Linked DNA regions of Indioceanicola profundi. The protein of the gene in region 1 binds, or shares a complex with, the protein of each later gene. Links are inferred from orthologs where the notes say so. Each region holds a gene or a part of one and is shown in the gene's direction. Other genes may lie near its edges.

Evidence for each region.
Region 2: the proteins of trxA (region 1) and trxB are in contact, whole or in part, in a crystal structure (PDB 1F6M), measured with the Escherichia coli proteins. The link is inferred for Indioceanicola profundi from one-to-one orthologs.

Annotation. Positions count from the first base shown.
Region 1 is NZ_CP030126.1:3,173,511-3,177,130, forward strand. Bases 609-3,307 are described here. They hold trxA (thioredoxin TrxA), read left to right. Parts: upstream 609-1,647; coding sequence 1,648-1,968; downstream 1,969-3,307. Other genes in these bases: DOL89_RS15180 (hypothetical protein), read right to left, coding at 609-1,330; DOL89_RS15190 (SDR family NAD(P)-dependent oxidoreductase), read right to left, coding at 2,036-2,791; maiA (maleylacetoacetate isomerase), read left to right, coding at 2,848-3,307. In the rest of the region: DOL89_RS15175 (hypothetical protein), read right to left, coding at 1-191; more of DOL89_RS15180, read right to left, coding at 191-608; more of maiA, read left to right, coding at 3,308-3,504. UniProt on the Escherichia coli protein: Participates in various redox reactions through the reversible oxidation of its active center dithiol to a disulfide and catalyzes dithiol-disulfide exchange reactions.
Region 2 is NZ_CP030126.1:2,275,555-2,279,237, reverse strand. The notes cover bases 480-3,441. They hold trxB (thioredoxin-disulfide reductase), read left to right. Parts: upstream 480-1,434; coding sequence 1,435-2,448; downstream 2,449-3,441. Other genes in these bases: DOL89_RS10855 (LysR family transcriptional regulator), read left to right, coding at 2,742-3,441; DOL89_RS10865 (protein-disulfide reductase DsbD family protein), read right to left, coding at 480-1,195. In the rest of the region: more of DOL89_RS10865, read right to left, coding at 1-479; more of DOL89_RS10855, read left to right, coding at 3,442-3,647.

The DNA of each region.
Region 1 (3,620 bases):
ACCGCCAGCCGGCGGGGCGGGCGCAACTCCGTCAAACGCGGGCGGATCGTCTCGAAGGCGCCCTGCACCTCCGGCCGCTCGCGCATCTGCTCCAGCAGCTCATAAATCTTCAGGAACTTGCCGTCCGGTAGCCGGGCGCTTTCCGCCGCCAGCCGGGACCATTCGTCGGCGTTGCCGTCCCCTCCCGACATCAGGCCGCTCCCGCTTTCAGCGATTCCATGCGCATCACCGCCGGCATGTCCAGCGCGCCGGTCCGCCAGTCCTCGTTCACCCGTACCCAGCGGCGCTGGATGCGGGCCAGGGCGTCCATGTCGAAGCTTTCGGTGCTCATGGCGATCTCCTCCTTCGGGATCACCGGCACCAGGCGGGAGATGTCGGCCACCATGCTCTGCTGCGCCTCGCCCGGCGCATCGCGCACGCTTTCCCACATGGCCAGGATGAAGTCCCAGCCGTCCAGCAGCCAGGAGATGCGGCCCACATGGGCCAGGATGGCGGTGCGGAAGCGCTGTTCCCCATGGATGATCTGTTTGGCGTCGGCGCAGACCTTGTCCATCTGGACCATCCGCATCTTCACCAGTTCCAGCGTGTGCCGCCCCACCTCGGCGACGAACCGCGCCAGATCGGATGCGTCCGACAGGTCCAGATTGGCCCAGCGGTCCAGCTCCGCGCAGAACTCGTCCAGCCGGGTGGCGAGCGCCCGCAGCCGGCCCGGTTCCGGGCAGTAGGGCAGTCCCACCGGGGCCACCACCGCCCCCAGCCGTTCCACCACTGCGGACAGCATCTCCGGCTGGACCTTGACGATCTGGGCCACCTTGCCCAGCGCCTGGCGCGCCATCCGCCTGGATTCGTCCACATTCATGCCGGGGCGCAGCAGGTCCGCCGCCCCCATGCCGACCAGCTTCAGCAGCTCCGTCACCAGGATGAACTGGGTCAGGACCAGATACTGCCCGTCCCTGTCCAGCGCCTTGGCGGCGGCCAGGGCGGCATCCGGCCCGGCCACGCCGGACGCCTGAACCTCCAGCGAGGCGTGGCGGATCGACTCCGGCGAATGCACCTCCAGCTTGGAGATGGCATCGAACAGCAGCCGGTCGTGCAGGGTCACCGTCATCATGGACGGCACCGTCTTCCAGGGCATCACATAGACGCCCTTGCCGCCGGTGAAGTTGGGCAGCAGGAACTCGAACTGCTCGTTCCGGTCCAGCCGCAGGCGCGCCTGGGCCAGCAGGGGCGTGGTGAAGGGAACCGCCACCCCCCGCTCGGCGAAGGTGGAGGGGATGAACTCCTCCGCGACGCCGACGCTCTGGCGACCGATCCGCTTTGTCTCATCCATGCTGTGACTGCCCGCCGCCATCGGCGCATCCTGTTGGAAAATCGCACCTTCTCAATTTTATATAAATTGTGCAGATGCGCCAGTGGCTGCCGGTGACATCGTGCGGGGCGGACCGCGGCAAACCGCCCCTGGTACGGCGGCCGGCTGTTGAACCCCGTCCGGCGCAGCCCTGCCGTGCCGGGGGCTGTGCCTTGACCCGCTGCGGGGGGTGCTCCTACATTCTGTGGCGACAAGCCGCCGTGGCTTCTGTGCCACCGGTATACCAAACCTGGGGTCAGCCGGGCCAAACCCGGGATCCCCAACGTGGGAACATCACCATGAGCACCACCAAGGTGACCGACTCCAGCTTCGAAGCCGACGTTCTGAAGGCCGAGGGTCCGGTCCTGATCGACTTCTGGGCGGAATGGTGCGGCCCCTGTAAGATGATCGGCCCGGCGCTGGAGGAAATCTCCGAGGAGCTGGCCGGCAAGGTGACCGTCGCTAAGATCAATATCGACGAGAATCCGATGGTCCCGGGCAAGTACGGCGTCCGCGGCATCCCGACCCTGATGCTGTTCAAGGGCGGTCAGGTCGCCGCCACGAAGGTCGGCGCCCTGCCGAAGCAGCAGCTCAAGAGCTGGATCGAGCAGTCGCTCTGATCGGCCGGCAAAGGGTCAAGGCAAAGGGGCTCCGGACGATCCGGGGCCCCTTTTCCTTTGGGCGGCGCTAAAGCCCTCTCAGGCCGCCATGCGCGCCCACGACCTCCCCGGTCACCCAGGCGGAGCCGGGGCCGGACAGCCAGGCCACGACGGCGGCGATATCCGCCGGCTCCCCGATGCGGCCCAGCGCGGTGCGCTCCATGACCTGGGCGGCGCGGCTCATGTCGCCGGACTTGAAACGGTCGGTGGCGGTCACGCCGGGCGCGACAGCGTTGACGGTGATGCCCAGCGGCCCCAACTCCTGCGCCAGCACGCCGGTCATGGCATGCACCGCCCCCTTGCTGGCGGCGTAAAGGGCGCGCAGCCCCACCGGCATGTCCACGATCACGCTGCCCACCAGCACGATGCGCCCGCCGGCCGTCATGTGCCGCGCCGCCTCCCGCGCCAGCAGCAGCGGCGCGCCGGCGTTCACGGCCAGCACCCTGGATATCTCTGCGGGCACCAGCTCCCGCACCGGGCCGAAGCCGCCGGTTCCGGCGTTGCAGACCAGGATGTCGGGCGTACCCATGCGGGCCATGGTTTCGGCGTACAGCCGGACGGCCCCGCCCTCCTCGGCCAGCTCCACCAGATCGGCCTGGAAAATTTCCGCCCGCACGCCATGGGCGCGGCAGGCCGCGGCCACACTTTCCGCTTCCGCCGCCGCCTGACCGTAATGAATGGCGACATCGGCGCCGTCGCGCGCCAGCCGCTCCGCAATGGCGGCGCCGATCCCGCGTGAGGCGCCAGTGACCAGCGCCAGCTTGCCGTTCAGAAGCTTTTCCATGCACAGTTCCGCAGCAAGGCCAGACCCCATCGAGCCCGGAACGGATAGCACGAGACATGAAGCTGTATACCTATTTCCGCTCCTCCGCCGCCTACCGGGTGCGGATCGCGCTGAACCTCAAGGGCCTTGGCTACGAGGCGGTGCCGGTGCATCTGCTGAAGGACGGGGGGGAGCATCTGCGGCCCGAATACCGGGCCATCAACCCGCTGGGGCTGGTGCCCTCGCTGGAGGATGCCGGCAACCTGCTGACCCAGTCGCTGGCCATCGTGGAGTATCTGGAGGAGACCCGGCCGGAACCGGCCCTGCTGCCGAAGGACGCGCTGGCGCGTGCCAGGGTGCGGGCCTTCGCCCACGGCATCGCCTGCGACATCCACCCGATCAACAATCTGCGCATCCTGAAATATCTGCGCGGCCCCCTGCACCAGGGGGAGGACCAGGTGCAGCGCTGGATCAGGACCTGGGTGGAAACCGGCATGAACGCGCTGGAGCGTATGGTGGACCGGCCGGGCCGCATCCCGCAGGAGGGCGGGCGGTTCTGCTTCGGCGACACGCCCGGCATGGCGGACCTCTGCCTGATTCCGCAGATGTTCAACGCCCGGCGTTTCGAGTGCGACCTCTCCGGCTGCCCCACCCTGGTCGCCATCGACGCCCACTGCCGCACCCTGCCGGCCTTCGCCGATGCAGCGCCGGAGAATCAGCCGGATGCCGCATAGGTCGTGCTGACAATAAACGTAGGTCGGTCACGCGCAGCGTGGCCGAAACCCTTCGCCTGTCCGGTCCATTTGACGCTGTTCTCCCTGTGGAGGGGGGGGCGGGGAATTGGCAAGGA
Region 2 (3,683 bases), 900 kb from region 1 along the record:
GCTGGAAGCCCCAACCGATCTGCGCCCCGCCGGCCCGCAGCGCGATCAGCGCGCCGGCCACGGCGGCGAAGCAGACCAACACGCCGGCCGTATAGGCCAGACCGTGCGTCCTGGCGTGCGCGGCATCATGCCGGATCAGCGCCAGCGCCTTCATGCTCAGGACCGGGAACACGCAGGGCATCAGGTTCAGCAGCGCTCCGCCCAGCATGGCCAGCAGAAGGGCGCCCAGCAGCCCGGTTGCCGCGGTATCCATGGCCGCCTGCGTCATCGCAGGCTCCCCGCCGCCCGACGCACCGCCGGTGGCGCCGCCCGCGGGAGAGGCCGCCGCGGCCGCATCCTTCCGGACGGGGGCGCTGATGGCCAGGGCCTGCCGTACCGGCTGCCCCCCATCCAGATTCTCGGTCAGCACCAGCACGCCCGTTACCGTCTCCGGCATCTCCGTGCCGGGCAGGGCGGGCATGGTGAGGCGCAGCCCATCGGGGCCGGCCTCGAAGCTCTGTTCCCCATTGGCGGGGGTGACGGCCCAGTGCTCGGGGAAGAAGAAGGCGCTCTCCACCCGCCCGCTGCCAAGGTCCGGCAGTTCCAGGCGCAACTCATGCGCGTCCGGTCCGGCCGTGAAATTGGCTTGCACCGGGCTCGGCACGGGCAGGCTGGCGCGGGCTTCCGCGAATAGGGCGGCAGCCTCCGGCGAGGGCTGCGCCGGCTCCGCCGCGACCGGCACGTCCAGGGTCAGCACCGCGGATTCGGGGATGCAGATATCCTCGCAGACCAGCCAGTCGGCATTGGCGGTCAGGGTCACCGTCTCGCCCGGCACGGCCGTTTCCGGCACGGTGACGGGGACCAGCAGATGCACCTCGTCCTTGTAGCCGAAATTCACCAGCGGCCCGATGGGGAAGCGCTCCGGCGCCGGCCAGACGATGTCGCCGGCCTGCCAGCCCTCCGGCAGTTCCCAATTGATGCTGGTGGCAATGCCGCTGTCGCCGGGATTGATCCAGTAGGTATGCCAGCCGGACCGGATGCGCTGGGTCTTGGCGATCCACAGGGTCTGGCCCGGAACGGCCGCCCCTTCCGCCGTCAGCTCCGCCTCCACATTCTCCGTCCGCACGGGATTGGCGGCCAGCGCCGTCGTGGCGGTGGCGATCAGGGCTCCGGCAAGTATAAGGCCGGCCCGGCGGCGTGCGGTGAGGTCCAGCATGGCGGATTCGGGTCCTTGAAGCGTCCTCGGCAGGGCTGAATGTAGGGTCGCCAGGGCTCCGCCGCCACCAGGGCGCGCAGCCTTGTGACATTGTATCGCTTTCCGGCGCTCTTGGCACGCATGCACGGAGTTGAAGGCAGCCTCCCGGACGGGTACGGTCCAAACCCCGCCAGCCGGTACGATATCCAATGCCTGTAGCCCCGGACCCCGATCCGGGCGGAGTTCGAAGGAAGATTTCCATGGCCACCCACCGCACCAAGGTCCTGATCATCGGCGCCGGCCCGGCCGGCTACACCGCCGCCATCTATGCCGCCCGCGCCAATATGCAGCCCACGCTGGTCCAGGGCATGCAGCCCGGTGGTCAGTTGATGATCACCACGGAGGTGGAGAACTATCCCGGCTTCGCGGAGGCGGTGCAGGGCCCCTGGCTGATGGAGCAGATGGCCCGGCAGGCGGAGCATGTCGGCACCAAGATGATCTTCGACCTGATCACCGACGTGGATTTCTCAAAGCGGCCCTTCGTCTGCAAGGCGGACAGCGGGGATGAGTACGTGGCCGACGCCGTCATCATCGCCACCGGCGCCCAGGCCCGCTGGCTGGGCATTCCGGGCGAGCAGCATTTCCAGGGCGCCGGCGTCTCCGCCTGCGCCACCTGCGACGGCTTCTTCTTCCGCGGCAAGGAGGTGGCGATCGTCGGCGGCGGCAACTCCGCGATGGAGGAGGCGCTGTACCTCACCCACCATGCCAGCAAGGTGACGATGATCCACCGCCGCGACAGCTTCCGCGGCGAGAAGATCCTTCAGGACCGGGTGCTGAACAACCCGAAGATCGAGGTGGTCTGGAACCACATGGTGGACGAGATCCTGGGCGAGGGCGGGGAGAGCTTCGAGAATCCGAAGCGCGTGACCGGCGTGCGCCTGAAGCACAGCCAGACCGGTGAGACGCAGGAGCTGAAGCTGGACGGCGTCTTCGTCGCCATCGGCCACGACCCGGCCACCAAGGTCTTCAAGGGCCATGTGCAGATGGATGATGAGGGCTACATCATGACCAAGCCCGACAGCACCAAGACCAGCGTGCCCGGCGTGTTCGCCGCCGGCGACGTGAAGGACAAGGTCTTCCGTCAGGCCGTCACCGCAGCTGGCATGGGCTGCATGGCGGCACTCGAGGTGGAGAAGTGGCTCGCCACCATCGAGGCCGGCCCGGAGGCCGCCTTCGCCGAGGCCTCCCGCCCGGACATGATCGGGGCGTGGTAACGGGCCTGTAATCGGGTAGGGGGCGCTCCTGGTTCCGCGGACGGCCGACGCCTGGAATGGCGTCGGTTTCGGGGCAAAGTCAGGTGCGCCTCCTTTTGCATGTTCCCTGCATCCGGGGTGGTTGCCAAGGAACCACACCTCCGGCCATCATTATGGTCGTTTGCCGCAGCCTGCCCACTACCCGTAGCGTCCAGGCAAAACTCAGTATATCATCCATGCGCCGGGTGCATCCTGCACCCGGCCAAGCATGCACGGCTGGAGTCCGCCGGCCGGGCCATTCCTAGGGATAGGACATGGATTGGGATAAGCTGCGCGTGTTCCACGCGGTGGCCGAAGCCGGCAGCTTCACGCACGCCGGTGAAACTCTGAACCTCAGCCAGTCGGCGGTCAGCCGGCAGATCAGCGCGTTGGAGGAAAGCCTCCATGTGCCGCTGTTCCACCGCCATGCGCGCGGCCTGATCCTGACCGAACAGGGCGAACTGCTGTACCGTACCGCGCGCGAGGTGTTCGCCAAGCTCTCGATGACGGAGGCAATGCTCTCCGAATCGAAGGAGCATCCGAAGGGGCCGCTGAAGGTGACCACTACCGTCGCCTTCGGTTCCACCTGGCTGACGCCGCGGGTGCGTGAGTTCCTCGGCCTTTATCCCGACGTGCAGCTTACTTTGCTGCTGGACGACAATGAACTCGACCTGTCGATGCGTGAGGCGGATATCGCCATCCGCATGACCGCGCCGCGCCAGCCGGACCTGATCCAGCGGCACCTGATGACCGTGCGCGTCCACCTCTACGCCCATAAATCCTATATCGAGAAGCGGGGCATGCCGCAGACCCTGGCAGACCTCGACTCGCACGACATCATCGCCTATCCGAACGATACCAAAGCGCCGGTGCCGAACATCAACTGGCTGCTGCATGTGGGTGAGCCGCCAGGGGGCGAGCGGCGCACGACCCTTCGTGTGAACAGCCTCTATGCCATTTCCCGTGCGGTGCAGAGCGGTCTTGGCATTGGTTCGCTGCCGGACTATGTCGTGGAAGGGCTGACGGACGTGGTCCGCATCCTTCCCGACGTCAACGGCCCCCGCATCGACGCCTACTTCGTCTATGCCGAGGAACTGCGCCATTCCAAGCGCATTGCCGTGTTCCGCGATTTTCTGATCAAGAAAGTGGCGGAAACCTTCCCGAACGGTGCCGGAGCCTGAGGGCCGAACCCTCTAGCTGCAGGCAATAGGATTTCA